Regions from separate parts of the Streptomyces sp. NPDC058373 genome, predicted to be linked through region 3. Evidence: riboswitches for the same ligand, from Rfam matches in the RefSeq annotation. Region 3 holds a riboswitch; each other region holds the start of a gene.
What was found. Region 3 has a riboswitch for cobalamin ahead of ACFWMZ_RS26090 (prenyltransferase/squalene oxidase repeat-containing protein). Riboswitches for the same ligand answer to the same signal wherever they lie in the genome.
Positions count from the first base shown of each region.

Region 1: it holds a riboswitch for cobalamin, as region 3 does, so the genes downstream of both, ACFWMZ_RS22575 ((2Fe-2S)-binding protein) here and ACFWMZ_RS26090 (prenyltransferase/squalene oxidase repeat-containing protein) in region 3, are expected to answer to the same signal.
Region 2: it holds a riboswitch for cobalamin, as region 3 does, so the genes downstream of both, ACFWMZ_RS22465 (acyl-CoA thioesterase) here and ACFWMZ_RS26090 (prenyltransferase/squalene oxidase repeat-containing protein) in region 3, are expected to answer to the same signal.
Region 4: it holds a riboswitch for cobalamin, as region 3 does, so the genes downstream of both, ACFWMZ_RS19270 (cobalamin biosynthesis protein) here and ACFWMZ_RS26090 (prenyltransferase/squalene oxidase repeat-containing protein) in region 3, are expected to answer to the same signal.

Region 1 is NZ_JBHXJE010000044.1:35,829-42,962, reverse strand. Features, by position in the region: gene ACFWMZ_RS22585 (TIGR03620 family F420-dependent LLM class oxidoreductase) at 408-1,322, opposite strand; gene ACFWMZ_RS22580 (cupin domain-containing protein) at 1,599-2,033, shown strand; cobalamin riboswitch at 2,097-2,230, shown strand; gene ACFWMZ_RS22575 ((2Fe-2S)-binding protein) at 2,643-3,122, shown strand; gene ACFWMZ_RS22570 (erythromycin esterase family protein) at 3,100-4,134, opposite strand; gene ACFWMZ_RS22565 (hypothetical protein) at 4,315-4,788, opposite strand; gene ACFWMZ_RS22560 (HIT family protein) at 5,051-5,491, shown strand; partial or broken gene ACFWMZ_RS22555 (TetR family transcriptional regulator) at 5,526-5,621, opposite strand; gene ACFWMZ_RS22550 (GntR family transcriptional regulator) at 5,912-6,331, shown strand; gene ACFWMZ_RS22545 (ABC transporter ATP-binding protein) at 6,405-7,134, shown strand, end outside.
Region 2 is NZ_JBHXJE010000044.1:8,562-15,695, forward strand. Features, by position in the region: gene ACFWMZ_RS22445 (MFS transporter) at 1-1,000, shown strand, start outside; gene ACFWMZ_RS22450 (hypothetical protein) at 1,068-1,568, opposite strand; partial or broken gene ACFWMZ_RS22455 (hypothetical protein) at 1,546-1,737, shown strand; gene ACFWMZ_RS22460 (sensor domain-containing protein) at 1,910-2,608, shown strand; gene ACFWMZ_RS22465 (acyl-CoA thioesterase) at 2,688-3,125, opposite strand; cobalamin riboswitch at 3,232-3,383, opposite strand; gene ACFWMZ_RS22470 (ABC transporter permease) at 3,451-4,251, opposite strand; gene ACFWMZ_RS22475 (ATP-binding cassette domain-containing protein) at 4,239-5,264, opposite strand; gene ACFWMZ_RS22480 (MbtH family protein) at 5,261-5,470, opposite strand; gene ACFWMZ_RS22485 (amino acid adenylation domain-containing protein) at 5,574-7,134, opposite strand, start outside.
Region 3 is NZ_JBHXJE010000063.1:17,599-24,732, forward strand. Features, by position in the region: gene ACFWMZ_RS26070 (hypothetical protein) at 1-595, shown strand, start outside; gene ACFWMZ_RS26075 (prenyltransferase) at 689-1,756, opposite strand; gene ACFWMZ_RS26080 (methyltransferase domain-containing protein) at 1,753-2,487, opposite strand; gene ACFWMZ_RS26085 (glycosyltransferase family 4 protein) at 2,481-3,875, opposite strand; cobalamin riboswitch at 4,100-4,238, shown strand; gene ACFWMZ_RS26090 (prenyltransferase/squalene oxidase repeat-containing protein) at 4,348-5,589, shown strand; gene ACFWMZ_RS26095 (SCO2322 family protein) at 5,586-6,305, shown strand; gene ACFWMZ_RS26100 (CbiQ family ECF transporter T component) at 6,317-7,134, shown strand, end outside.
Region 4 is NZ_JBHXJE010000033.1:23,064-30,197, forward strand. Features, by position in the region: gene ACFWMZ_RS19260 (putative cobaltochelatase) at 1-1,018, opposite strand, end outside; gene ACFWMZ_RS19265 (cobyric acid synthase) at 1,152-2,720, opposite strand; gene ACFWMZ_RS19270 (cobalamin biosynthesis protein) at 2,717-3,703, opposite strand; cobalamin riboswitch at 3,829-3,956, opposite strand; gene ACFWMZ_RS19275 (hypothetical protein) at 4,151-4,372, opposite strand; gene ACFWMZ_RS19280 (anion permease) at 4,404-5,735, opposite strand; gene ACFWMZ_RS19285 (class II aldolase/adducin family protein) at 6,156-6,923, shown strand; gene ACFWMZ_RS19290 (alpha/beta hydrolase) at 7,014-7,134, shown strand, end outside.

The DNA.
Region 1 (7,134 bases), on a different contig from region 3:
GCTGACGCCGCTGCCGCCGTCACGCGGCCGTTCCACACCCACCGCCGAACAGCGGTGGCAACCATCCCGCCCGGACCCGACCCGGAACGGTCACGCGGGATAGTGCCAGGCAACGAGGGTACGGGGCAAGGCGGTTGCCCTCCCACCCCAACCAACATCCAACCACCCCTCCCCCACACACCAGCCCCCCACCACCACCCAGCCACCGGGCCACCGGGCCACCGGGCCACCGGGCCACCGGGCCAACCCCAGCCCGGCCGGCGCTTGAGGCCATCAGTGACGGGGAGGCGGAGGCGGCGCCCAGCCAACCCCCAGCCCGGCCGGCGCCTGAGGCCATCAGTGACCGGCACCGTCAGGCGGAGCCCAGCCACCGATCAGCCCGGCCGGCGCTTGAGGCCACCCCGCCCTCACCCGGCGGAGCCAGGAAGCTCCAGGGCAGCCGCCAGCGCCCGCCACTCCGCGATGGGCAGATCCCGCATGGGATCAGGAGTGACCACCTGGAGCGCCACATGATCAGCCCCCGCCTTCTGAAAGGCAGCCACCCGCGCCCGAATCCGCTCGGCACCGCCGTACGCCACCACCGCGTCCAGCAGCGCGTCACTCCCCCCGTCCTCGAAGTCGGCCTCTCCGAACCCGGCCCGCCGCAGGTTGTCGGTGTAGTTGGGCAGCTCCAGGTAGAAGCGGAGGTAGGCCCGGGCGGTCTCGCGCGCCCGGTCGAGGTTGTCGTCGAGCACCACCTTGAGCTCGGGCGCCAGCAGCGGCCCGACCCCGAGAGCCTCACGCGCCTCGGCGACGTAGTCCTCGGTCACGAGGTACGGATGGGCCCCGGCCGCCCGCTCCTTCGACAGCTGGAGCATCTTCGGCCCGAGCGCCGCCAGCACCCGCTGTCGGGCCGGGACCGGGTTGGGTGCCTCGTCCAGCGCGGTCAGGTACTCCTTCATCGCCGTGTACGGCTTGGCGTACTGATCCGGCGCCAGCACCTGGTGGCTGGCGCCGATCCCGAGGACGAAGCGGTCCTCGTTGGCGCGGTTGGCGTCGCAGGCCTCCTCGGCGACGCGGTCGGCCGGGTGGTCCCAGATGGAGAGGATGCCGGTGGCGACCCGTAGGTGGTGGGTGGCGGCGAGGACCGCCTCGGCGTCGGCGACGCTCGCACTGCCGCCGACCCAGATGGTCCCGTAGCCGAGCGCCTCGATCTCCTCGACGGCGTCGGTGATGGCTCCGTCCCGCCCCGTCCCGTCGGAGATCCGGAGCGCGCCGCTCCAGATGCCGACGGTGCCGAGGCCGAGTTCATGGGCGGCGGTGGTGTTGGCGGGGCTGGTCATGGGTCTCGCTCCTCCTTCTCGGGCGGCCGCGAGCCGACGGGCCGCGGCCGCCTACGGGCCCGTCCCGGGCGGCGGGGCCGGGCCCGGCGGCCGGTCGGGTGTGGCGGGGGCTGGTGCCCCACCGTGGACATCCTGCTGTCCGGGGCCGGTCATTCCCGGGACCCACGACGCCGGGAGACCCGGGTGGCGGCGAGGCCGCCGGCCACCCGGCCCGCCGCACGGCCCCTGTGACGGGATCTCGGGCCCCGCCCGGCAGCCCGGTGGCAGGATGCCCGGATGGACACCTCCCCTGCCCACGTCCCTGCCCCGCCCCGCGCCCCGCACCCCTGCCCGCTCCGCCTGGACGAGGCGCTGGCCAAGGTCGACGCCCTGTGGAGCCCCCGGGTCGTCACCACCCTCAACGACTACGACGTCAAGGTCGCCCGGCTCCAGGGCGCCTACGTCTGGCACGCCCACCAGGACACCGACGAACTCTTCCTCGTCGTGGACGGCACCCTCCACATCGACCTCCGCGACGCCCCCGACGCCGGGGAACGCACCGTCACCCTGGGGACCGGGGCCCTCTTCACCGTCCCCCGGGGCGTCGAACACCGCCCGCACACGGAGTCCGGAGCCCAGGTGGTCCTGCTGGAGCCGTCCGGGACGCTCTCCACCGGGGACTACGCGGGCGAGGTCCCCGACCACATCGACGCGACGACCGGGCGGAAGTGACTGAGGGGGCCTGGCGCCCCTCAGCGCCGCCCTGCGAGAATCCCCCCGCACACGCGACGGCGGACGAGGAACCCGGTGGGAATCCGGGACGGTACCGCCACTGTGAAGGGTGAGCGACCCGAAGGACGGCCACGGTCCCAGGCGTTGGAGCAGGGACGGGAAGGCCCGGGGAGCGTCGAACCCGAGTCAGGAGACTCACGCCGTCGCACCTCGGCACAGCGGGGCGGATCTCCCCGAGAGAGGACGGTGGCACGCATGTGCCCGTACGTCTGGACCCCGGCGCGGAGCCACCCGCGCCCCTGCCCCCTCACCCCGCAGGCCCGTACGCGGTGAGCGCCACCCTCACTCCGCTGCTCGGCCGGCTCACCGCCGTCGGCCCCTACTTCACCGCCGACACCACCCCGCGCGCCGACCCCGCCGAAGGCGGTTTCCGGCCACTCGCCGAACTGCACGGGGACGGCTTCGTCCCGTACGTCGCGGAGATCGGCCGGCGCATGGGCGTCGGGCCGGGCCGGATCGCCGCCTCCACCGCGCAGCTCGGGATCGCCTCGCGGCTCTGGTCGCTCGCGCTCGGCTGCGCCGCGCTCGGCGGGGAGGTCCCCGACCTCGATCCGGCCCGCGTCTGGTGGTACCGGGCGCCGGGCGGGCCGCTCGAACTCCGCGTCCCCGCCCCCCGCCCCCTGCCCGGGCCGCTCCCCGACGCCCTGCACTGGGCCGTCACCACCACCCACCTCGCACCGCTCGCCGCGACCGCACGCGCCCACTACGCGCTCTCCCCCCCGGGTCCTGCGCGGCAACTCCGCCTCCGCCCTGGTCGGCGCCCTGCGCGTCCTGACGAACCAGGCCCCGGACACCCCGCACCCATCCGTCCCCCTGGTCGAACGCCTCCTCGCCACCCCGCCCCTCGCCGGCTCCGGCGCCTTCCTCCACGAGGAGGGGCTCGGCATCGCCTTCACCCGCCGCAGCTGCTGCCTCTACTACCGGGTCCCGGCCGAGAAGTGCGGCGACTGCGTACTGAGGACGCGTACGCCCCGAGCCCGTACGCCCCGGAAACGTACGGGCCCGCCTACCGAGGAGCCGTCCGCGTGACCGGGCGCCGCTCGTCCCCCTGGCCGGCCTGGTCCGCGGGGCCCCCGAGGGGCGTGTCCGCCGTGACCTCGCGGACGTGGACGACCCCGTCGAACCACTCCCCCGGCGACCGCCCCGCCATGTAGTGCGCCGCGCTCTCCCGAGGGTCGAACCCGGGCCCGATCAGCCGCACCCGTGCTGGCGCCGCCAGCCACTCCGCGACCGCGCCGGGCAGCTCCCCGCTCCCCTCGCCCACTCCGCTCACATCCACCCAGTACGCGTCGGGCCCGCCCCGCCCGAACACCTCGTCGAGGTACCCCTCGGGCGACGGCGGCACGTCGTACGGGATCGCCCCATGGCTGAAAGTCACCCCGACGGAGAGGTAGGCCGGGCCGAGGCGCTCGCGCAAGAAGCTCCCGGCGTTCCGGTGCGTCTCGGGCGGTGACGGGGGCGTCACCGCCCGCGGCTCGCCCACCGCCATGTGGGCGAGCCCGCCCCAGTAGACGATCTTGTCCCCGCTGCGGCGGCACCATCCGAGGGTGTCCTCGGCCAGCTCCCGCTCGATCCCGGCCATCCCGGCGAGCCGCGGCCCCCGCTCGCCCCCGGGCGACGGCCGGGCGAATCGCACCTGGTCGGCGGGGTTGCGCAGGTTGTACGCCCGCATCCATTCGACCAGCCCGAGGATCTCCTCGGACCGCCAGAACAACCGCGCCCCGGCGGGCATCGCCCGCGGACCGCCCTCGCCCGTCCGCACGTACCCGTCGATCCCGACCGCGACCGGATCGTCCCCCTCCGACGCCACCGACCGGAATCCCGCCTCCTCCACCGGCACGCGCACCATGCGATGCGCCACCACCGCCAACTCCCGCCCCTGGCGGCAGGCGACCCCGACGGCCACCACCTCGGCGCCGCGGTCGCGTACGAGCGAGACGAAGGCCGCCAGGTCGCCCGACGGGGCTTGCGTGTCAGCGGCGTTCAGCGGATGGGCGCGGGCTCCGAGCCACTGGACGATCTGAGCGGTGCTGGTGTCCATGGTGTCCGGGTCCCCTTCGGTCGGGCGGTGCGGCCTCTGCGAAGGAGCCTCGGACGTCAACTTCGGTTGAGGTCAAGGGAGGGGCGGCGGCCCAAGAGGCACGCGCGAGCGAGCGGGACGCGACCCGGTCCGGTCGCGTCCCGCTCGGTTCGGGGGCCGCCCCGCGGGCAGCCGTGTCCGCTACAGAGGCGGCGCGTCCGGGCGCTCCGTGCACAGCGCCCAGATGACGAAGATGCCGAGGGCGATGTTGAGGAGGGCCCAGAGGGGGAGGTAGGGGAGCCACATGAAGTTGAGGATGACGGTGACGGCGGCGAGGCCGACGCCGGTGGCCTTGGCCCAGGTCTGGCCGGTGAGGATGCACCAACCGGTGATGGCGACCAGGACGCCGAGGAAGAGATGGATCCAGCCCCAGGCGGTGACGCTCATCTTGAAGGCGTAGTCGCCGAGGCCCGCGTAGACGGTGTTGTCGGCGATGCCCGCGATGCCCTGGAGGAAGCCGAAGACTCCCTGGATGAGCAGGAGGACGCCCGCGAGGACCGTGCCGCCGGTGGCCCAGGCCTGGCGGGTGGAGTCGTCCTCCGGGACGTCGGCGGCGCCGGTGTGCGCGCCGCTGTGCGCCTCACGGGGGTCGGGGGTCTCGTGCTGATCGCTCATGTCGGGTGCCCTCTCATCGACGGCGTGGCTTCGTCCAGCGTCGGGGCCCGGCACCGGGGGCGCGCGGAGGGCTGGGCCGAACGGGTGACGGCCCCCGGGCGGGCCGGGCCCCGGGGAGAGGCCGTACGAGCCGGGCCCACGCCGAACGCCTCTGGAGAGTGCACGGGAATTCACTCGCGGCGCCGGCGTTGTCCCTGGTGTCGTGGACGGCGAACGGGCAGCGCGGCGGGAACCTGGGACGAAGGAGCGTGGCGGGATGGCGGTGGGGGCGGACCGGGGATGTCTCTTCTGCGCGATAGCGCGCGGGGAGGCTGCGGCCAGCACGGTGTACGAGGGGGACCGGGTCGTCGCCTTCATGGATCTCCAGCCGGTGACGCCCGGCCACGTCCTGGTCGTGCCCAAGGCGCACGCGGCGGGGCTGGAGGATCTGCCGGAGGCGCTCGGGGCCGAGCTGTGGCAGGTCGCGCACCGGATCGGACGCGGGCTGCGCCGGTCGGGGCTGCGGTGCGAGGGGGTCAACCTCTTCCTCGCCGACGGGGAGGCCGCCTTCCAGGAGATTTCCCATGTGCATCTGCATGTCTTCCCGCGGTACGCGGGGGACCCGTTCCGGATCGACGCGGACTGGCAGGTGCGCGACCGGGGGACGCTCGACGCGACGGCCGGGGCGGTCCGGGCCGGGCTGACGGAGCTCGCGAACACCTGAAAGCCCTCGCACAGAGGCTGAGCCACGCCATGCCCCGCCGAGCCGCGTCCTCCGGCGGCAGCCGTCCCGCCCGGGTCAGGGTCGCCCAGAACACCTCGGTGAACAGCCCGGGCTGGACGCCGCCCCCGGCCGACTGAAAGCGGCAGACGAACCGCCCGTTGGAACCGCTTCCACCACGCCCGCGTCGCCACCATCGTCGCCGCCTTCGCCCTGCTGGTCGCCGCCCTCACCTGACCCCGAGGGCCGACACTCGCCCGATGCCGGGATAAACCGCGGGCCGCCGGCGACCCGCGGCGACGGCTCGCGCCGACCCCGCGCCCCGGCCACACGCCCCGATTGACAAAGCCCCGCCCCACCGTCACCATCATTGTGCTATTCCATATACACAATGATGGTGACCATGACGGAGGACGCACAGGCGTGATCACGTTCCAGATCGAGCGGCGCAGCGGGGTCGCCACGTACATGCAGATCGTCTTGCAGACGAAGCAGGCTCTGCGGCTGGGGGTGCTCGTCCCCGGGGACAAGCTGCCGACGGCCAAGGAGGTCGTCCAGACGGCGGCGATCAACCCGCACACCGTGCTCAAGGCCTACCGGGAGCTTGAGCGCGAGGGGCTGGTCGAACTCCAGCCGGGGCGTGGCACCTTCGTGCGGCGCGGGCTCGGCACCCCGGACGCCACCTCGGACGCGCCGCTGCGCGCGGAGCTGACCGCGTGGCTGCGGAAGGCCGAGGAGGCGGGGCTCGACGCGGAGGACGTGACCGCGCTCTTCGACGCCTGCCGGGCCGAGGTCTACACGGCGGCGGGTTCCGCGACACGGACCGGGCCGAAGCAGCACTGAGTACGCCGGTCCGCCGGCGGCCACCACGCCCCGGCCGACCGTCCGCCTCCCCCACCGACGAGAGAGCACCCACGTGTACACAGAACAGTTCGACCCGGCCGACGCCGGACTGGTCGCCGTCGAGGCGGCCGGGCTCGGCAAGCGCTACCGGCGCGGCTGGGCTCTGAAGGAGTGCACCTTCCGCCTGCCCGCCGGGCGGATCTGCGGCCTGGTCGGCCCCAACGGCGCGGGCAAGAGCACCCTGATGTCGATGGCCACCGGGGTCAGCGGCCCCTCGGCCGGATCGCTGCGGGTCTTCGGCGGCGACCCGCGCGGCGGCCAGGCCCGGCAGCAGGTCGGCTACCTCGCGCAGTCCAAGCCGCTCTACCCCCGCCTCACCGTCGCGGACACCCTGCGGATGGGCCGCGAACTCAACGGCTCCCACTGGGACCAGCGCCGCGCCGAGGCCATCGTGCGCGGCGGGAACATCCCGTTCGACGCCAGGGCCGGCAGCCTCTCCGGCGGCCAGCGCACCCGCCTCGCGCTCGCCCTCTGCTTCGGCAAGCGTCCCCGGATGCTCCTGCTCGACGAGCCGATGGCCGACCTCGATCCGCTGGTACGCCACGAGATGACCAGCCTGCTGATGTCGGAGGCGGCCGAGTCGGGGACGACCGTCGTCATGTCCACCCACACCCTCGCCGAACTGGAGGGCGTCTGCGACTACCTGCTCGTCCTGGCGGGCGGCCGGGTGCGGCTGGCCGGGGAGGCGGAGGAACTGGCCTGGGCGCACAGCCTGGTCACCGGCGCGCTGCCCGCCGACGGCG
Region 2 (7,134 bases), on a different contig from region 3:
GGCGCGGGTGCTGGCGGGGCTGCCGCACGGGGCGCTCTTCGGGGTCGGGGCCGTGGTCGCGTCGCGGCTGGTCGCACCGGAGCGGGCGGCGCGGGCGGTGTCGACCATGTTCCTCGGGCTGACCGTGGCCAACATCGTCGGGGTGCCGGCCGGTACGGCGCTGGGGCAGCAGTTCGGGTGGCGGTCGGCGTACCTGGCGGTCGCCGTGATCGGGCTGGTCGCGCTGGCGTCGCTGGCCCGGCTCGTACCGCACCAGCCGCGCGCCGAGGGCGCCGGTATCCGGCACGAGATGAAGGCGATGGGCAACCGGCACATCGCGATCGGGCTCGCCACCGCCGTCGTCGGCTTCGGCGGCTGCTTCGCCGTCTACAGCTACCTGGTGCCGATGCTGACCGAGGTCACCGGCATGGCGGAGTCGTCCACGACGCTGGTCCTCGCGCTGTACGGCGTGGGCATGACGCTCGGCACGCTCCTCGCCGGCCCGATGACCGACCGGGCGCTGCGCCCGACGCTGTACGGCGGCCTCGCGGTCATGGCCGTCACTCTCTTCGCCTTCTACTTCGCGGTGCAGCACACGGCGACGGCCCTGGTCTGCGTCCTGCTGATCGGCGCCATGGGCTCCTTCATCACCACGCCGGTGCAGATGCTGCTCATGGCCAAGGCCGAACAGGCCCCGACCATGGCGGCCGCCTCCAACCACTCCGCCTTCAACCTCGCCAACGCCGGCGGCGCCTGGCTCGGCGGCCTGGTCATCTCGGCCGGGTGGGGCTGGGCCTCGCCCGCGCTGGTGGGGGCGTCGCTGGCGGTCGTCGGGCTCGGCCTGGCGGTGATCGGCGGGGCGATGGACGGTGGGCGCGGGCCGCTTCGGCGGGGTGGCTCCCGGTCGACCGTGGTGGCCGGGACCCCCGGAGCCGGCACCGCTACGGGGGCAGGCGCCAAGGCGACCGGCGCCCAGGAGAGCGGCGCCGGGCAGGCGGCGGAGGCCGAGCGGGCCGGGTAGTCCGGTGCTGGGCCGATCCCGCCCGGACCGTCACCCGCAGCCCGGGGCGGCCCCTGGCGCGGCCCCCTCACGCCCCCGTCGTGGACCCAGGCCGCACGATCATCAGCACCACCACCGTCGCCCACAGCAAGTTGAAGATACCGGCGGTCATGGCCAGCTTGGCGGTCGCCGGGCGGCGGTCCGCCGCGGTGGCCGGGTCGGCCGTGTCAGTCGTCGAGGGCGGGTCCGGGGTGGCTGTGTGAGGCGTCGAGGGCGTCTGCGAAGTGGCTGTGTGAGGCGTCGAGGATGCCCGCGAAGTGGCCGTGTCCAGCAGCCATCCCTGTTCCGGAAGGATCACCGCCACCGGCAGCCACGCCGCGATCCCGGTCAGCACGATCGAGACGAGGAGCCAGGCGTCCGTCAGGGCGCCGAGGGCGGCGCCGGTGGCGATGCCGAGGACCGGGACGGCGATGCCGACGTAGGCGTAGCTGCGGCAGATCTTGTGGAGGAGGGCGGTGGCTTCGGGGGCCGTCTGGGTTCTGGCGTAGCGCGGGAACATCGAGGCGGGGACGGCGGCGAGCCTCGCCATGGCCGTCACGGCGTTCGCCCTGGCCGCCGCCGCGTGCCTCGCCGAGGAGTGGCCGCTGACCGTGCTGGCCGGTGTTCTGGCGGCCGCCTCCCACGCGGCGGTCGCGGGGTCGGCCCGTGCCTGCCGGGGATGCGCGCGGCTGCCGTCCGGGGAGGCGGTGGCGGCGTAGGAGGGAGGCCGGCCCGAGGCGGGGGCGGGGGATTACCCCACCCCTGGTCCGCCCGGCCGCCCCATGTCGCCGGGGGGCGCCGGACCGGCATCGTGGACACGCACCCGGGGCAGCGCGATCGCCGCGGCGTCGCTCCGTCCCTCGCTCCCTCCTCCCGGATGAGAGGTCACCCATGGCCACCGTCGACGCTCCCCCCACCTGCCCCCTGCCGCACGTCTCCGAGGAGTCGGCCTTCTCCGAGCGGCCCGCCGTCGTCCGGCGGGGGCCGTTGGCGGCGGCGACCTGGCGGGAGATCGGGTACGTGTTCAGCTCGTTCCCCGTCGCCATCGCCGGGTTCGTCTTCGCCGTCACCCTGTTCTCGGCCGGCGCGGGGCTGGCGATCACCGTGCTCGGGCTGCCCGTGCTGGCGGTGCTGCTGGCCGGGGCGCGGCTGCTCGGGGCGGGGGAGCGGGGGCGGGCCGGGGCTCTGCTGGGGGTGAGGACGGTGGCGCCCGCGCCGGTCGGTAAGGGCGGGATCAAGGAGCGGCTGGCGGACGTGGCGGGGTGGAAGGCCGTGCTGTTCCAGGTCGTCATGTTCCCGTGGCGGATCGCCTCGTTCGTCGTGACGCTGACCTTCCTGGCCACGGGGTGGGTGGTCGCCCTCCTCCCGCTCTACGCCTGGGTCTTCCCCACCTTCGTCGGCTGGCCCGGCTACCGCCTCTTCGACTTCACCACCGACGCGGGCGTCCACCACGCCTACTACCTGGAGTCGCCCTTCCAGATCGGCGCGGCCTCCCTGCTCGGCATCGGGCTCGTGCTGCTGACGCCGGTGCTGGTGCGGGCGATGAACCGGGTGGAGCGGTCGGCGGTGCGGGGGTTGCTGGCGGGGTGAGGCGTCCTCACCGCAGGAGGGGAGCGGTCGGAGGAGGCCCGGGCGTCGCGGTGGCGGCGCCCGGGCCTTCGCCGTCGGTTCAGCCCTGCTCCTCCGGCGTCTCCAGCGCGGCGACCGGTCGCGGCGCCCCCCGGTCGTCCACCGCCACGAAGGTGAGGCGGCCGGTGGCGACCTCGGTGGTGGGGCCCGAGGTGTTCCAGGACTCGGCGGTGACGCGGACGGCGACCGTCATGGAGGTGCGGCCCGCGCGGACCAGGGCGGCGTGGAGGTTGAGGAGGTCGCCGGCGCGGACGGGGGCGAGGAAGGCGATGCGGTCGACGGCGACGGTGACGGCGGGGCCGTCGGCGTGGCGGCCGGCGGCGGCCGCGGCCGCGTCGTCGATCAGCTTCATCACGACGCCGCCGTGGATGGTGCCGTAGAGGTTGGTGTCGTGCTCGCTCATGATGTGGGCGAGCTTCACCTGGGAGTCGGCCGGGGTCTTGGTGGTCCGGGGCGCGGTGCCGGTGGTTTCGGGCACGTCAACTCTCCTTCGCGAGTTGGCAGGAAACCTCGGCGGGGAGTGCGCGCACGGCGATGGCTTCGCCGAGGTCACCGCGCGGCCGGACGGCCACGCGGGCAACGGCAGGTCTTCGGACTCGCGGGCCCGCCCGGCGGACCTGCCGCCGAGCCCCTACTGGCCGTCGCTTCCCGGCCCCCAGGGGGCCAGTGCGTAGGACGGCGGTCGTTCCCGCTCACCGCTGCGGGGCAGTCCCGGATTCCCACCGGGTTCCCTCTTGCGACGCGCCCGCCTGGGGGGCGGGGCGAACCGGTTGCCCGGTCAGGGTAGTCGGCGGTGTCGCGGGTCAGCCGCGCCCCACCTCGCGGAACCTTCGCACCGCCACCCCCATGAAGACCGCCGTGATCCCCAGCGCGCAGAGCAGGGCGTACGGGAGGGCGTGGACGACCGGCCAGGTGTCGCGGGTGGGGGCCATGGGCGGGGCCGGGTTGGCGAAGAGGTCGCGGAGGGCGGTGGCGGTGGCGGAGACCGGGTTCCAGTCGGCGATCGGGCGGAGGGCGGCGGGGAGGGTGGCCGTGGGGACGAAGGCGGAGGATAGGAAGGTGACGGGGAAGAGCCAGATGAGGCCGGCGCTCTGGGCGACCTCGACGCTGCGGGCGGTGAGGCCGATGGTGGCGCCGACCCAGGACATGGCGAAGGCGAAGAGGAGGATCAGGAGGTAGGCGAGAACGGCCTCGGGGAGGGTGCCGGCGATGCGCCAGCCGATGAACAGCCCGCAGAGGGAGGTGACGGTGACGGTCAGCACGCTCATGGTGAGGTCGGAGAGGGTGCGGCCGAGGATCACCGCCATCGGGGACATGGGCAGGGAGCGGAAGCGGTCGACGATGCCCCGGTCCAGGTCGCCTGCGAGGCCCAGCGCGGTGAAGGCGGCGTTGAAGGTGACGGCCTGGGCGAAGATGCCGCCCATCAGGTACGTGCGGTAGGCGTCGCCGCCGAGGCTGCCGCCGAAGACGTAGGAGAGCAGCAGGACGAACATCACCGGCTGGATCAGGGCGGCGATGACCGAGCCGGGGGTGCGGCGGAGGTTCAGGAGGTTGCGCCAGGCGATGATCGTGGCGTCCCTGGCGACGCGGGTCACGGGCGCCATGCGGGTTCCTTCGCGGGTTCGGGGGCCGGGGCGGGCGCGGGCGTCGCGGCCCCCTGGCCGGTCAGGGCGAGGAAGACGTCGTCCAGCGTCGGGGGCGCGAGGCTGACCGGGCCGAGGGGGACGGCGGCGTGGCGCAGTGTGGTCAGGGCCTGTTCGAGGGTGGCGGGGCCGTGGTCGGTGGGGAGGGTGAGGACGCCGGTGCGCGGGTCGAGGTGGGGCTGGTGGGGGGTGAGGGGGGCCAGGAGGGCGAGGGCGGTGGGGCGGGTCGCGGGGTCGGGGAGGGCGAGGGTGAGGCGTTCGCCGCCGACGCGGGACTTGAGGGCGGCGGCGGTGCCCTGGGCGATGACGCGGCCGTGGTCGATGACGGCGATGGCGTCGGCGAGGTGGTCGGCCTCCTCCAGGTACTGGGTGGTGAGCAGCACGGTGGTGCCGGTGGCGACCAGGTCCTGGACGCACGCCCAGGTGTCGGCGCGGCCGCGCGGGTCGAGCCCCGTGGTGGGCTCGTCCAGGACGACCACGGCCGGGCGGGCGACCAGCGCCCCGGCGAGGTCGAGGCGGCGCCGCATGCCGCCGGAGTACGTGCCGCTGGGGCGGTCGGCGGCGTCGGCCAGGCGGAACCGGCCGAGGAGTTCGGCGGCCCGGCGGCGGGCGGGGCCGCGCCGCATGCCGTACAGGCGGGCCACCAGGTAGAGGTTCTCGCGGCCGGTGAGCTTCTCGTCGACCGCGGCGTACTGGCCGGAGAGGCCGAGGCGGGCGCGGACCGCCTCGGGGTCGGTGCGGACGTCGTGCCCCGCCACCCACGCCCGGCCGGAGTCGGGCCGGAGCAGGGTGGTCAGGACGCGGACGGTGGTGGTCTTCCCGGCGCCGTTGGGGCCGAGGAGACCGAGGACGGTGCCGGCGGGGGCGTGCAGGTCGACCCCGGCGAGGGCCTGCTTGGCGCCGAAGCGCTTGGTGAGCCCTTCGGCGCGCAGGGCGGGCCCGTCGCCGGGTGGTGTGCGGGGGGCGCGGCTCATGCGGCGACGGTGCGGCGGGCGCTGCGCGGGGTGAGGTCGGTCCAGTGCTCCTCGACGTAGGCGTGGCAGGCGTCCTGGTCGGCGGGGCCGAAGACGGCTTCCCACCCCGCGGGGACGGCGGCGAAGGAGGGCCACAGGGCGTGCTGGCCCTCGTCGTTGACGACGACGCGGTGGTGGGTGCGGGGGTCGTCGAAGGGGTTCGTCATGGGGGCTCCTTTGGTGAGGGGCTTGGTCAGTGCGGGTTGGGTCACTGGAGGGCGTGCGGGACCGTCCGTCCGGGGCGGGTGTGCGCCGGACGGGCGGGGTCGTTCAGGGGGAGGCGGGTGAGCCGTCGGGCCCCCGCCCGGCCCCGTCCAGCGCGGCCAGGGCCTCGGCGAGGACCGGGCCGACGAGGGCTCGGGCGTCCGGGGACATCAACTGGGCGTGGGCGTAGGGGACATCGGTGTTGTGGAGCGGGCCCGTGAGGTACGGGTCCCAGAGGGAGTGGGGGAAGGCGTCGGCGGGGCGGCCCACGGTGGCGGTGAAGAAGAGGGCGGGGCCGTGGAAGGTGCGCGGGGTGTGGCGGCGCATCAGGCGGGCCTGGCCGGCGAAGTTGTCGACCATCGCGTCGATGGTGGCGGGTTCGAGGGCGCCGAGCGGGCTGCCGGCCCGGCGGAACTCCTCGCGTACGGCGGCGGCGTCCACGGCGCCGCCGCCCCCGGCCTCGCCGGCGTCGGCCACCACCCCCAGGTTGTCCAGCAGGGCCCGGAAGACGGTGTCGCGGCTGGCGCTGTCCAGGTCGTCCAGGGGCGCGACGGGGAACGCGTCGAGGATGGCGAGGAGCGCCACCTCCTCGCCCGCCTCCTGGAGCTGGACGGCGATCTCCTGGACGACGTTGCCGCCGAAGGACCAGCCGAGGAGCCGGTACGGGCCGTGCGGCTGGACGGTGCGGAGTTCGGCGACGTAGGCCGCGGCCATCGCCTCGATGGTCTCGGGGAAGGGGGCGGTGCCGTCGAGGTTGGGGGTCTGGAGGCCGTAGAGGGGCTGGTCGGGGTGGAGGTGCGGGAGGAGCCCGGCGTAGGGCCAGGCGAGGCCGCCCGCCGGGTGGATGCAGAAGAGCGGCGGGTGGGAGCCGGTGGTGCGCAGGGGGAGGAGGGTGGCGAGGGAGTTGTTGTTGGTGGCGGAGTCGAGGCGGTCGGCGAGGGCGGCGACGGTGGGGGCCTCGAAGAGGGTGCGGATGCTCAGGTCGGTGCCGAGGGTGGCGCGGACCCGGCCGATCAGGCGGGTGGCGAGCAGGGAGTGGCCGCCGAGGGCGAAGAAGTCGTCGTCGATGGTGACGCGTTCGGCGCCCAGCGCCTCGGCGAACAGGGTGCACAGCACGTCCTCGCGCGGGGTGCGCGGCACGCGGCCGCCGGTCGGCGCGGTGAGGGCGCGGGGCGCGGGCAGGGCGGCGGTGTCGAGCTTGCCGTGCGGGGTGAGCGGGATGCGCTCCAGGGTGGTCCAGTGGGTGGGGACCATGTAGGCGGGCAGATGGCGGGTGGCGTGGGCGCGTACGTCCTCGGGGGCCGGGGTGGTGCCGGGGGCCGGGACCAGGTGGGCGGTGAGGGTGGTGCCCGCCTCGGGGTCGTCGTGCGGGACGACGGCGGCGTGCGTGATCTCCGGGTGTGTTTCGAGGACGGCGGCGACCTCGCCGGTCTCCACCCGGAAGCCCCGGATCTTGACCTGGCCGTCGGCCCGCCCGGCGAACCTGAGGGTGCCGTCGGCTCCCCGGACGGCGCGGTCGCCGGTGCGGTACATGCGGCTGCCGGGCGGTCCGTACGGGTCGGGGACGAAGCGGGCGGCGGTCTCGGCGGGGCGGCCGTGGTAGCCGAGGGCGAGGCTGTCGCCCGCC
Region 3 (7,134 bases):
GTTCGCCGCGTGGAGCGCGCTCGGCGCCATCTTCGACCCGGGCGGCTCGCTGGACACCGGCAGCGCGGGCCCGGACGCGGGCATCGGCCTCATCCTCGGCCTGATCGCCGCACTGGTCCTGGCGGGCGCCGCCGTCGCCACCCCGCTGGTCCCGGCCCTGAAGGGCGCTCTCATCGGCGCCCCCAAGCCGCAGACCCCGCAGCCGTACGGCGGCCAGCCGCAGGGCGGTTACGGCTACCCGGGCGCCCAGCAGCAGCCCTACGGCGCGCAGCCCGGCCAGCCCCAGTCGTACGGCGGCCAGCCCGGCCAGCCCTTCGACGCGCAGCAGGCCCAGCAGGCCCAGCAGGCGCCCCAGCCGCAGCAGCAGGGCCAGCCGCAGGCGCCGTCGCAGGGCGGGGAGTTCGCCCCGTTCTGGTTCGCCGTGCCGGTGGCCCGCCCGCTCTACGGCGAGGACGGCGCGCCGACGCCGATCGCCGAACTCGCCCCGGGCAACTGGTACCTGGCGGTCGAGCAGCGTGGTGCGGCGCTGATCGCGCAGACCCAGGAGGGCCGCCGCGGCGTCCTCCAGGACACCACGGGCATCCAGCGCGGCTGACCCCCGCGACCACCCGCACGAGAAAGCGGCCCCGCCGCCCGGAGGAAGTCCGGGGGCGGGGCCGCTTCTCGTGGGTGGGGGCGTGGGTGCGGGTCAGCAGCACTCGGGTTCGAGGCCGGACGGGAGCCGGTCCCCGGAGAAGACCGCGCAGGTCGGCTCGTCGCCGCCGAGCGCGGCGACCGCGAGGAGGAGTGAGCCGGCGGTCCAGGCGGTGAGTTCGCGCGGCCAGACCGCCTCGTCCTCGAAGACGTACCCGGTCCAGTAGAGGCCGCTCTCGGCGTCCCGCAGGTGCTGGACGGACTGGAGGATCTCCAGGGCCCGGTCGGACTCGCCCATCACCCAGAGGGTGAGGGCCAGTTCGCAGCTCTCGCCGCCGGTGACCCACGGGTTGGGCACGACGCAGCGCACGCCGAGGCCGGGGACGACGAAGCGGTCCCAGCCCTCGTCTATGCGGGCCTTGGCCTCGGTGCCGGTGACGGCGCCGCCGAGGACCGGGTAGTACCAGTCCATCGAGTAGCGCTCCTTGTCGAGGAACCGCTCGGGGTGGCGGCGTATCGCGTGGGCGAGGAGGCCGGTGGCGAGTTCCCAGTCGGGCTGGGGCTCCTCGCGCTGCTCGGCGATGGCCAGCGCGCAGCGCAGTGCCTGGTGGACGGAGGAGGAGCCGGTGAGGAGCGCGTCGGCGACGGCGGTACCGTCGGCCTCGCGCTTCCAGCCGATCTGCCCGCCGGGCTGCTGGAGGGCGAGAACGTGTTCGACGGCGGCGGCGACCACCGGCCACATCCGGTCGAGGAAGGCGTCGTCGCCGGTGGCGAGGTAGTGGTGCCAGACGCCGACCGCGACGTAGGCGGTGAAGTTGGACTCGCGGCCGCGGTCGGTGGGCTCCTCGGCGTCGCCGTCGGCGTAGGCGGCGTACCAGGAGCCGTCGGGGAGCTGGTGGCGGGCCAGCCACTCGTAGGCACGGGCGGCGGCGTCGTGCTCGCCGGCCGCGTCGAGTCCCATGGCGGCCTCGGTGTGGTCCCACGGGTCGAGGTGGTGCCCGCGGAACCACGGTATGGCCCCGTCGCCGCGCTGCACGGCGAGCAGTCCCGCGACGGTGGCGCGGGCCTCCTGCTCGGTCAAAACCCCGGGCAGGACCAGGTGTTCCGTCCGGGGAGAGGTCACTGGGCGGCCGCCGTCGGGAGGTGGGGCTTGGTGGCGTAGGCGACGAAGCTCTTGCCGACGACCGGGTTGAGGAGCTGCTCGGCGACCCGGGTCAGCGCGGGCTTCTTCATGATGTCCCAGACCAGCAGCTTGTGGTACGCCCGCACCGGCAGCGCCTTGTCGTTGTCGACGCCGAAGGCGCACTTGAGCCACCAGTAGGGGCTGTGCAGGGCGTGCGCGTGATGGGTGCCGTACGGCTTGAGTCCGGCGCCGCGCATCTTGCCGAGGAGTTCGTCGGCCTTGTAGATGCGGATGTGGCCGCCCTCGACCTCGTGGTACTCGTCGGAGAGCGCCCAGCAGACCTTCTCCGGGCCGTAGCGGGGCACGGTGACCGCGATGCGGCCGCCGGGCTTGAGGACGCGGACCATCTCGGCGAGGACGCCCTTGTCGTCGGGGATGTGCTCCATCACCTCGGAGATGATGACGACGTCGAAGGACTCGTCGGGGAAGGGCAGGTTGAGGGCGTCGCCCTCCATCGCGGTGGCGGTGGCTCCGGCCGGGGCCTCACCGGCCTCCTTCATCGCCGCGAACCAGGTGGCGACCTCGCGGATCTCCTCGGCGTTGCGGTCCAGCGCCACCACCTGCGCGCCGCGCCGGTAGCACTCGAAGGCGTGGCGCCCCGCGCCGCAGCCCAGATCGAGCACGCGGTCGCCTGCGGCGAGCGGGAAGCGGGTGAAGTCGACGGTCAGCACGTGGACCTGCTTTCGCGGTCGGGTCGGGCGGTGGCGGCCGGGGCGGCGGGGCGACCCGGGCTCCCGGCGATGGCCTGGCGGTAGTGGGCGACGGTGCCGAGGGCGGCCTGGCGCCAGGTGAACTTGGCGAGGACCCGGGCGCGTCCGGCGGTGCCGAGGCGGCGGCGCAGCTCCGGGTCGGCGAGGAGCTTGCCGAGGGCGGTCGCGAGGGCCCCGGCGTCGCCGGGCGGGACGGCGAGGCAGGTGTCTCCGTCGGCTCCGGCCACCTCGGGGATGGCGCCGCCGGTGGTGGCGACCAGCGGGGTGCCGGTGGCCATGGCCTCGGCGGCGGGCAGCGAGAACCCCTCGTAGAGGGAGGGGACGCACGCGATCTCGGCGGAGCGGATCAGGTCGACCAGTTCGGCGTCGCTGATGCCCTTGACGAACTCGATGGCGCCGGTGAGGCCGAACCGCTCGATGGCCTGCGCGACGGGGCCGTCCTCGGCGGGGCGGCCGACGACGACGAGGTGCGCGTCGGGGTTCTCGGTGCGGAGCTTGGCGAGCGCCTCCACCAGGTGGACGAGGCCCTTGAGGGGTACGTCGGCGCTGGAGGTGGTGACGATCCGGCCGGGCACCTCGGCGACGGACGGGTCGGGCGAGAAGAGGTCGGTGTCGGCGCCGATGTGGACGACGTGGACCCGCTCGGACCGCACGCCGAAGTGGTCGACGATCTCCTGGCGGGAGGTGCCGGAGACGGTGAGGACCGACGGCAGCTTCCGGGCGACACGTTTCTGCATCCGTGTGAAGCCGTACCAGCGGCGGACCGAGAGGCGGCGGACGAACGAGTCGGCGGCGTCCAGTTCCAGCTGCCGGTCGACGGTGATGGGGTGGTGGACGGTGGTGACGAGCGGGGCACCGAGCGCGCGGGCGCCGCCGAGCAGGCCGTAACCGAGTGTCTGGTTGTCGTGGATGACGTCGAACCGTCCGGCGAGCGCGGCGAGATGGCGGCGGGCGCGGAGGCTGAAGGTGAGCGGCTCGGGGAAGCCGCCGGTCCACATGGTGGCGACCTCCAGCGCGTCGACCCAGTCGCGGTACTCGCCCCGGCGGGGGGTGCGGAAGGGGTCGGGCTGGCGGTAGAGGTCGAGGCTGGCCAGTTCGGTCAGCTCCACGCCCTCGTCGAGGACCGGGTAGGGCTGGGCGCCGATGACCTCGACGTGGTGGCCGAGCCGGGCCAGTTCGCGGGAGAGGTGGCGGACGTAGACGCCCTGGCCGCCGCAGAAGGGGTCGCCCTTGTAGGTGAGGAGGGCGATGCGCAGCGGGCGGTCGCCACCCGCGAGGGGGTCGCCCGAGGCCGGTTCCGGGGAGGCTTGCTGTCGTGCGGGGTCCGCCTCCATGGCCTCAGCGGTCACTACCCGGCCCCCTTCTGCCAGCACAATGTCCCGGGAGGTTACGCCGGGACTCCGATCCGCAACAAGTTTCGGCGCGGTCGGTCTTGATCGTTCACGAAGCATCGAATCTACCGGCAGGTAGCTCTTTCGGGTCCTCCGGAACAGGTGATTCGCACCACGACCCGGACGGCGCGGGCCCCGGGCTCCCGGCCACCGGGAAACGGCCCCGGCCCACCACACCCCCGCACCGGTACAGTGACCAGGTCGTCGTCAGGACCGAGTGAGGGGAAGCCGGTGGGAATCCGGCGCTGACCCGCAGCCGTGAGCCGCCCGGACATCCGGGCCGGCACAGCCGGAATGCCTCACCGGACTCATGACCGGCTCGCGCCGCCGGACCCCTCCGGCGGCCGGCACCGTCGAGGCATACGGAGCCGAGCCCGGCGCCTTCGCGCGCCCGTGCCCGGCTTCCTTCAGGAGAGGGCACCCACCACTCATGACCGTCCGTCGCAGCGCCCTGGCGCTCACCGCGCTGACCGCACTGACGGCGGCGTCGGCCGCCTTCGCTCCGGCCGCCGTCGCCGAGGACTCCCCCGCTCCGTCCCCCTCCGTCCGGGTGCCCTCGGGCCTGTACGGCGACGGCGACCCGACCTACGACGGCGTCTACCGCCAGTCCCTGGCCCTGCTCGCGCAGGACACCGCCGGGGTGGAGCCCGCGGCGAAGGCCGTCGACTGGCTGATGGGGCAGCAGTGCGAGGACGGTTCGTTCGCGCCGTTCCGCGCCGACCCGTCGGCCGCCTGCGACGCGAAGACGCCGGTCGACACCAACCAGACGGCCACCGCCGTGCAGGCGCTCGCCGCGCTCGGCGGTCACGACAAGGCGGTCGGCAAGGCCGTCGACTGGCTGAAGTCGGTCCAGAACGACGACGGCGGCTGGAGCTACACCCCCGGCGACGACACCGACACCAACTCGACCTCGCTGGTGGTCGGCGCGCTCGCCGCTACCGGGACGAAGGCCGCGTCGGTCACCTCCGGGAAGGACAGGACGCCCGAGGACGCGCTGCTCGGCCTCAGCCTGGAGTGCGCCGGCGGTGGTGCCTTCGCCTTCCAGCCGGAGAAGAACGGCGATCTGAACGCCAACGCCGACGCCACCGCCGCCGGGGTCCTCGGCGGCCTCGGCTCCTCGCTGGTCGTCACCAAGGGCAAGACCGGGGCGCAGCCGGCCTGCGAGAAGCCCGCCGACGCCCGGACGGCCGCCGCCAACGGCGCCGCCCACCTCGCCGGCCTGCTCGAGAAGGACGGCCACCTCACCTCCACCACGCCCGGCGCCGAGGACCAGCCCGACATCGGCAACACCGCCGACGCGGTGACCGCGCTGTACGCGGCCGGGCTGACCGACGCCGCGAAGAAGCCGCTGGCCTGGCTGAAGAAGAACGGACCCGCCTGGGCGAAGCAGTCCGGCCCCTCCGCCTACGCCCAGCTCGTGCTGACCGCACACGCCACCGGCACCGACCCGCGCGCCTTCGGCTCCACCGACCTGGTCGCCGCGCTGAACGCCACCGGTCCCGAGCCGGAGGCCGACGGGAAGGGCGGCTCCGACGCCCAGGGCGGCGAGGAGCAGGCGGCGGACGAGGACGGCTCGCAGCTCAGCGTCTGGTGGATCATCGGCGTCGGCCTGCTCGTCGGCGCCGGTGTCGGCCTGATGCTGAGCCTGCGCAACAAGTCCGGCCGCAAGTGACCCCCGGCTCCGCCGCGTCCCGCCCCGCCCGCCGCACCCTGCGGGCGGGGTTCGCGCTGCTCCTCGGGCTGCTGCTCGCCCTGCTGGTGGCGGCGCCCGCGCAGGCCGCCGGGTACCGGTACTGGTCGTTCTGGGAGCGCGAGGGCTCCACCTGGAGCTACGCCACCCAGGGCCCGACCCAGGCCCTGCCCGGCGACGGTTCGGTGCAGGGGTTCCGGTTCGCGGTGAGCGCGGAGGCCGACGACTCGGCCGCGCCCCGGGCGAAGGCCGGGTTCGCGGAGATCTGCGCCGCCACCGAGGAGCGCGCGGGCCGCAAGCGGGTCGCCCTCGTCATCGACTTCGGCACCGCCGCCGACGCGCCGGAGGGCGAGCGCCCGCCGAAGCCCCGCACCGCCTGCGCCAGTGTGGCCGAGGAGGCGAGCGCCGCCGACGCGCTGGCCGCCGTCGCGCCGCCGCTGCGGTACGACTCCTCGGCGATGCTCTGCGCCATCGTGGGCTACCCGGAGGCCGGGTGCGGCGAGCAGGTGTCGGGCTCGGGCGAGCCGTCCGCCGAGGGGACCTCGGAGGCGGCCTCGCCCGAGGCCGGGGAGCCGGAATCCGGTGCGGATTCCGGCTCCGGTCCCGGCGGTCCTTCGGCCGGGCTGCTGGTCGGAGCCGGCGCCGTGGCCGTGCTGGGCGCGGCGGCGGTGTGGCAGTCCCGCCGACGGCGCGGCTGAGCGGCGGTCCGGTGATGCACGGCCCCCTCCAGCAGGCCCGCCGGGCGCGCCCGGCGCTCCTCGCCCCGCTCGCGACGCGGTCCAACGCGCTGCACGCCGGGGCGTGGTGGCTGTGGGCGCTGGGCCTGGCCGCCGCCGCCTCGCGGACCCGCAACCCTCTGCTGCTCGCCCTGCTGATCGGCGTCGCGGGATACGTGGTCGCGGCGCGCCGCACCTCCTCGCCGTGGGCGCGCAGTTACGGGGCCTTCGTCAAGCTGGGTCTGGTGATCATCGCGATCCGGCTGCTCTTCGCCATGCTCCTCGGCTCACCGGTGCCGGGCACCCATGTCCTGTTCACCCTTCCCGAGGTCCCGCTGCCGGAGTGGGCGCGGGGGGTGCGGCTCGGCGGCCGGGTGACCGCCGAGGGCATGCTCTTCGCGCTCTACGACGCGCTGCGGCTGGCGACCCTGCTCATCTGCGTCGGCGCGGCCAACGCGCTGGCCAGCCCGGCGCGGCTGCTGAAGTCCCTGCCGGGCGCCCTGTACGAGGCGGGCGTCGCCGTCGTCGTCGCCATGACCTTCGCCCCGAACCTGGTCGCCGACGTCCGCCGGCTGCGCGCGGCCCGGCGGCTGCGGGGGCGCCCCGACCGGGGGCTGCGCGGCCTGTTCCAGGTGGGGCTGCCGGTGCTCGAAGGGGCGCTGGAGCGGTCGGTCGCGCTGGCCGCCGCGATGGACGCGCGGGGTTACGGCCGGACCGCCGCCGTGCCGCCCGCGATCCGGCGCACCACGGCCGCGCTGACGCTGGGCGGGCTGATCGGCGTCTGCCTCGGCACGTACGGGCTCCTCGCCGA
Region 4 (7,134 bases), on a different contig from region 3:
CCCGCAGCACCTCGTCCAGCTTCTCCTCGTCCAGGCCCGGTGCGTCGAAGGGGTTGCGGCGGCGCCGGTGCGGCAGCGCCAGCAGCGCGGCCTGCCGTACGTCCTCGACGGCGACCTCGGTGCGCCCGGCCCAGGCGGCCAGCGCCGTCGCGGTGCGCGCCATCACCAGGTCGCCGCGCATCCCGTCGACCTCGAACGCCGCGCACACCGCCGCGATCCGGCGCAGCGCCCCGTCGCCCAGGCGTACCTGGGGCAGCAGCGCCCGGGCGGCGGCCACCCGCTCGCGCAGCTCGGCCTCCTCGCCGGACCAGCGGCCCGCGAAGGCGGCCGGGTCGTCCTCGAAGGCGAGGCGGCGGCGGACCACCTCGACGCGCTGGCCCGGCTCCCGGGAGGCGGCGACCTCCACGGTCAGACCGAACCGGTCCAGCAGCTGCGGGCGCAGCTCGCCCTCCTCCGGGTTCATCGTGCCGACCAGCAGGAAGCGGGCCGCGTGCCGCACCGAGACGCCCTCGCGCTCCACGTACGAGGCGCCCATCGCCGCCGCGTCGAGCAGCAGGTCGATGAGGTGGTCGTGGAGGAGGTTGACCTCGTCGACGTAGAGGATGCCGCGGTGCGCGTCGGCCAGCAGGCCCGGCTCGAACGCCTTCACGCCCTCCGCCAGGGCCCGTTCGATGTCGAGCGCGCCGACCAGCCGGTCCTCGGAGGCGCCGACCGGCAGCTCCACCATCCGCGCCGCCCGCTCCCGGCCCCGGCCGCCCTGCCCGTCCACCGGGTGCGGCCCGTCCGGGCAGTCGGGGTCGGGCGCGGCCGGGTCGCAGGAGAAGCGGCACCCCTCCACGGCCCGCACCGGCGGCAGCAGCGCGGCCAGCGCGCGTACCGCCGTCGACTTGGCGGTGCCCTTCTCCCCCCGGACGAGGACACCGCCGACCGCCGGGGAGACCGCGTTCAGCAGCAGCGCCAGCCGCAGGTCGTCCTGACCGACGATCGCGGTGAACGGATAGCGGGAACTGGTACTCATCGGGACTTCACTCCTTCACTCACCAAGACCACGCGCCGCGCGGCGGCAGGGGTACGGCGGACAGGGGACGCGGGGCCGCCGGGAGGGCGGAGCCCGGGCGTGCGGGCGTGAGGCTCGCTGACCGGGGCGCGGGTCATGGCGCTCCCGGCGGGAGGAACGGCAGGCCGGGCGGGGCGCCCCGCTCGATGAGGCGCAGCAGCGCCTCGGTGTCGGCGTGCTCCTCGATCAGGTCGCCGAGCCGGTCGAGCTGCTCCTCGCGGAGCAGGCCGAAGGAGGTGTCGGGGGCGGGGACGAAGCGGCGGCCCGCGGCCCGGGCCACCTCGGTGAGGAAGGCCCTGCGGTAGCCGTCGCTCTCCAGCGAGCCGTGCCAGTGGGTGCCCCACACCGCGCCGACCCGGCAGCCGTCCAGGGCCCGCCCGGCCGCGTCGGTGAAGACCGGCTCGCCGCCCCGTACCTCGGCGACGCCGTGATGGATCTCGTACCCCTCGGCCGGCTCGCCGAGGGCCGAACCGGCCGGCCGCGCCAGCGTCTTCCCGGCCGCGAACCGCACTCGCACCGGCAGCACGCCGAGCCCCGCCACGGTGCCCGCCCGGGACTCCACCTCGTCCTCGATCCGCTCGCCGAGGAGCTGGTAGCCGCCGCAGATGCCGAGCACCGGCCGCCCCTCGGCGACCCGCCGCAGCAGCGCGTCGGCCAGACCCCGCTCACGCAGCCAGGCCAGCGCGCGGACCGTGCCCCGGGTGCCGGGGACCACCACCAGGTCGGCGTCGGCCAGCTCCTCGGCCCGGTCCACGAACCGCACCACCACGCCCGGTTCGGCGGCCAGCGCGTCCACGTCGGTGAAGTTCGACATCAGCGGCACCGCGCAGACCGCGACCCGCAGCACGTCCTCGCCGACCGGCGGTGCCACCACCGACTCGCGGACCGCGCCGCGCAGCGAGACCCGCAGCCCGTCCTCCTCGTCGATGCCGAGCCCGTCGGCGTACGGCAGGACGCCGTAGGTGTGCCGTCCGGTGATGCCCCGCAGCATCTCGACGCCGGGCTTCAGCAACTCGACGTCGCCCCGGAACTTGTTGACCACGTACCCGGCCACCAACGCCTGGTCCTCGGGGGCCAGCAGTGCCGTGGTGCCGAAGAACGAGGCGAAGACCCCGCCCCGGTCGATGTCGCCGACCACCAGCACCGGCAGCTTCGCCGCGCGGGCCACGCCCATGTTGACGATGTCGGTGCGGCGCAGGTTGATCTCGGCGGGGCTGCCCGCGCCCTCGCAGACCACCACGTCGTGCTCGGCCCGCAGCCGGGCCAGGCACTCCAGCACCGGTTCCAGCAGTGCCTCACGGCGGCCGCCCGCCACCGCACGCGCCGGCTCCCCGGGCCGTGCCGAGCCGAAGAAACCCTGGGCGCTCAGCTCCCCGACCGGCTTGCCGAGCAGCACGACCTGGCTGGAGCGGTCGCTGCCGGGCTTGAGCAGGACCGGGTTCATCAGCGCCGTCGGCTCGACGCGGGCGGCCTGCGCCTGCATGGCCTGGGCCCGGCCGATCTCCGCGCCCTCCCGGGTGACGAACGAGTTGAGGGACATGTTCTGCCCCTTGAACGGCGCCACCTTCACCCCGCGCCGCGCCAGCCACCGGCAGATGCCCGCCGTCAGCACGCTCTTCCCGGCGTCCGAGGTGGTCCCCGCGATCAGCACTCCGCCGCTCATGCCCCTGCCCGTCCCTTCCCGGTTCCCGCGCGCCGGGCGCGCCCGCGTACCGCTCCGGCGGCCAGGCGTGCGCCCGCCCCCGCCACCAGGGCCAGCGCCCCGACGCGCCGGGAGAGCCGGGCGGCCCGTTCGATGTCGCCGGGCCGCACCGGGCGGCCCTGGCCGCCGAGCACCGGCCGGTGCTCGGTCCGCCCGCCGTACGCCAGGGTCCCGCCGAGCCGCACCCCGAGCGCGCCGGCGAACGCCGCCTCGACCGGGCCCGCGTTGGGGCTCGGGTGGCGGTGCGCGTCGGCGCGCCAGGCCCGGACGGCGCCACGCGGGTCGGGTCCGGCGAGGACGGCGAGGGCGGCCGTCAGCCGCGCCCCCGGGTAGCCGACGGCGTCGTCGAGGCGGGCCGAGGCCCAGCCGAACCGGCGCAGCCGGGGCGACTTGTGGCCGACCATGGCGTCCAGCGTGTTGACGGCGCGGAACCCGACGAGGCCGGGGACGCCCGCGACCGCGCCCCAGACCAGGGCGCCGACCACCGCGTCCGAGGTGTTCTCGGCGACCGACTCCACCACGGCACGGGCCAGCGCGTCGGCGTCCAGCGCCTGCGGGTCGCGCCCGCAGAGGCGGGGCAGCAGCCGCCGCGCCTCGGCCACGTCACCGGCCTGGAGGGCGGCGCCGATCAGCCGGGCCTCACGCACCAGCGAGGTGCCGCCGACCACGGCCCAGGTCGTGGTGGCGGTCAGCGCGACGGCGCCGCGCGGGTGGCGGCGTACGGCTCGACCGGCCAGCGCGGCGGCGGCGGTGGCGCCGCCCGCGCAGAGCGCGGTGTGCAGGGCGCCCCAGCCGCGGTGGTCGTGCCACAGGCGCCGCTCCACGGCGGCGGCCGCCCGGCCGAAGAGGGCCACGGGGTGGCCCCGGCCGGGGTCGGCGAGAAGGGCGTCGGCCAGCAGCCCGGCGGTGGCGCCGCACGCGAAGACGCGGCCGGCACGGTCCACGGGGCTCAGTCCGTTCGGCGCTCGGGGGACCGGTGGACGGCTGGAGGGGGCGGCGACGGGCAGCCACGCATGGCGGTGTGTCCTCACTCAGGGTCCGCGCCCTGGTTCGACGTGACCGGGGGCGAGAGTCTCCTGGCTTCCGGATCGGCGGCATCCCCTGGCCTTCCAGCCCCTGGGGGCCGTGGCGCTCGGCGGAGATGCCGCTCCCCGGTGACAGTGGCGGGACCGCGCCGGATTCGCACCGGCTTCCTCTGCTGCCTCCGTGTTTCGGCCCCGGCAGTCCACCACGTGCCCGGAACACCAGTCAACTCACCGTTGACCTGCGGCGAAGAGTGTGTGGAGCCCCACAGCGGGGGCGGCGCGGCACCGGGCGCCCGCGCCGCCGTACGCCGAAGGGCGGGCCGGACGCCGTACGTCCGGTCCGCCCTTCGCGGCGGGAGGTGGCCCTCAGGCCACGATGATGTAGATCCCGTAGGCGACCGCCGCCGCGCAGAGGGCGAAGCAGAGGTAGCCGCCGGTCCTGGCGAGGGCGCCGGATCCGCCGCCCTGCGTGCTGCTCGCGCCCTTGGAGAGGCCCACGATGCCGAGGGTGAAGAAGCCGACGAGCGCGACGGTGACCACGAGGCTCACGCCGAAGACGGCGCCGAGGGCTGCCCAGTCGATGTGCATGGTGAGGTGTCCTTACGTACGCGAGGCCGGGTCAGACCGTGGCCGGCCGGGCCGGTTCGGCGGAGGAGTGGCCGGGCTGGCCGGGGATCGAGGAGAGCGGGGAGCCGCCCGCCGGACCGTCGCCGTCCCGGTCGTCGTCGTCCCGCTCGCCGGAGGCGTCCGAGGCGGCGGCCTCGTCGGAGGCGGCGGCCGCGCCGGTGGGCGGCGGGGCGACGGAGGCCATGGCCTGGGTGACGACGCCCGAGGGCTCGTCCTGGCCCGGCTCGACGTCGTTGACGTTGTCGTGGGTGACGGGGGAGCGGCGCGAGCGCAGCCAGATCGCGAAGGACCCGCCGACCAGCAGGACCGCGGTGGCGGCGACGCCCCAGTCGCCCTGCTTGGTGAGGAACTCGGCGGCCGCGCCGACCAGGGCGGCGGCCGGGAGCGTCAGGCCCCAGGCGACGAACATCCGGGTGGCGGTCGACCAGCGGACGACACCGCCCTTGCGGCCGAGGCCCGCACCCATCACCGCGCCGGAGCACGACTGGGTGGTGGAGAGGGAGAAGCCCAGGTGGGAGGAGGCCAGGATGACCGTCGCGGCGCTGGTCTGGGCGGCGAAGCCCTGCGGCGGCGTGAGGTCGGTGAGGCCCTTGCCCATGGTCCGGATGATGCGCCAGCCGCCCAGGTACGTACCGAGCGCGATGGCGACACCGGCGGAGACGATGACCCACATCGGGGGGTTGGAGCCGGGCGCGAGGACACCGCCGGTCACCAGGGCGAGGGTGATGACACCCATCGTCTTCTGGGCGTCGTTGGTGCCGTGCGCCAGCGAGACCAGGCCGGCCGAGGCGATCTGTCCGGCGCGGTAGCCCTTGGCGGTGGACTTCTCGTCCACGTTCCGGTTGATCCGGAAGGTCAGCCGGGTGGCGAGCATCGCGGCGAGGCCGGCGACGAGCGGCGCGGCGAGCGCCGGGAGCAGCACCTTGGTGACGACGGTGCCGCCGTTGACGGAGGACCAGCCCGCCGACATCACCGCGGCGCCGATGAGGCCGCCGAAGAGCGCGTGCGAGGAGCTCGACGGCAGACCGACGAGCCAGGTCAGAAGATTCCACAGAATGGCGCCGACGAGGGCGGCGAAGATGACTTCCGTCTTCAGGCCGTCCTCGTTGATGAGTCCGCCGGAGATCGTCTTGGCGACCTCCACGGAGAGGAACGCGCCGACGAGGTTGAGGACGGCGGACATCGCCACCGCGGCCTTGGGCCTCATCGCGCCGGTCGAGATGGTGGTGGCCATCGCGTTGGCTGTGTCGTGGAAACCGTTCGTGAAGTCGAACACGAGAGCGGTCACGATCACGATCCCGAGGAGAAGCGTGATGTGTTCCATTTACCCGGACTTCTGTGGGACGTCGTTGGCTCGTTGAACGTAGGGGTGTTGAGTGAACGGAAGATGAACTGAGCCGGGCAACGTGGTGACCCGAACCGGAGCCCGGGCGGCCGCCTCGTCCCCGGACCCGCCCCGACCCCGTGGGGGAGCGGCTCCCGGGGCCTTTCCTGCCCTCGATCACGGCCTTCGGCAGGGGTGCCCGCGGAGCCGCGATGTGAGGCAGGTCGCACGCCCCGGGCGGGGCCGGCGGCGGCGAAGCGGAATGCCCTGTGGGTGGCTGGGGACGGGGCGTGCGCCGGAGAGGGCTTCGGGGGGCGGGTGCGTACGCCGGGGCGACCGCCCGGCGGGGGAGTGCCGCCGGGCGAGGGCTGGGGGTGCGGGGCGCGCCTCGGGCGGCGGCTGCCCTCGCGGGGGAGCCCCGTGGCAGGATCCCGCGCCATGGAGAAGAAGCTGGAGCAGCACCGGGAAGACCAGGAAGTCCAGGAGGCCCAGGATGCCCTGGCGGACCAGGACGGTACCGTCGCCCGCGCCTGGCGGGCCCTGCTGGAGACGGCCCGGGCCACCGTCCGCGACGGGCTGGTGGTCGGCACCTCCGGCAACGTCTCCGTCCGCGTCACCCCCGGCGGCCCGGGCGGCGGCACCGCGCGGGACCTCGTCCTCATCACCCCCACCGGCGTCCCCTACGACCAGCTCGGCCCCGAGGACACCGTCGCCGTCACCCCGGACGGCCGCCAGGTCCTCGGCACGCTGAAGCCCACCAGCGAACTGCCGCTCCACCTCGCCGTGTACCGCACCGGCACGGCCCGCGCCGTCGTCCACACCCACGCCCCGCACGCCACCGCCGTCTCCACGCTCGTCGACACCCTGCCGCCGGTCCACTACATGGCGGCCGCGTTCGGCGGCCCGGTCCGCACCGCCCCGTACGCCCTCTACGGCACCCGGGAACTCGCCGCCCACCTCCTCGAGGCCCTCCGCGACCGCACCGGCTGCCTGCTGCGCAACCACGGCACCGTCACCACCGGCGACACCCTCGGCCAGGCGCTGGAGCGCACCGCCCAGCTGGAGTGGATGTGCCGCGTCTGGCTGCTGGCCCGCTCCGTCCCCGGCCACACCCCGGCCCTCCTCGACACCGGCCGGCTCGCGGCCGCCGCCGACCGGCTGCGCGGTTACGGCCAGCCGGAGGGCTGACCCGCCGCCCGGCCCGCCCGGCGCCCGCCACGTGACCCCCCGGGCCACGCCCACTGGCCGGGAGGCGGTCTCTGCCCGCAGACTGGAGCGGTGCGTATCGCCCGAACGACGGCACTGGCCGTCACCGCCGCAGTCGGAGCCGGGGTCGCCGCCGTCGCGGCCGGCCGGTACGCCAGCGACGCCGCCCTGCGGCTCCCACCAGGCCACCGGC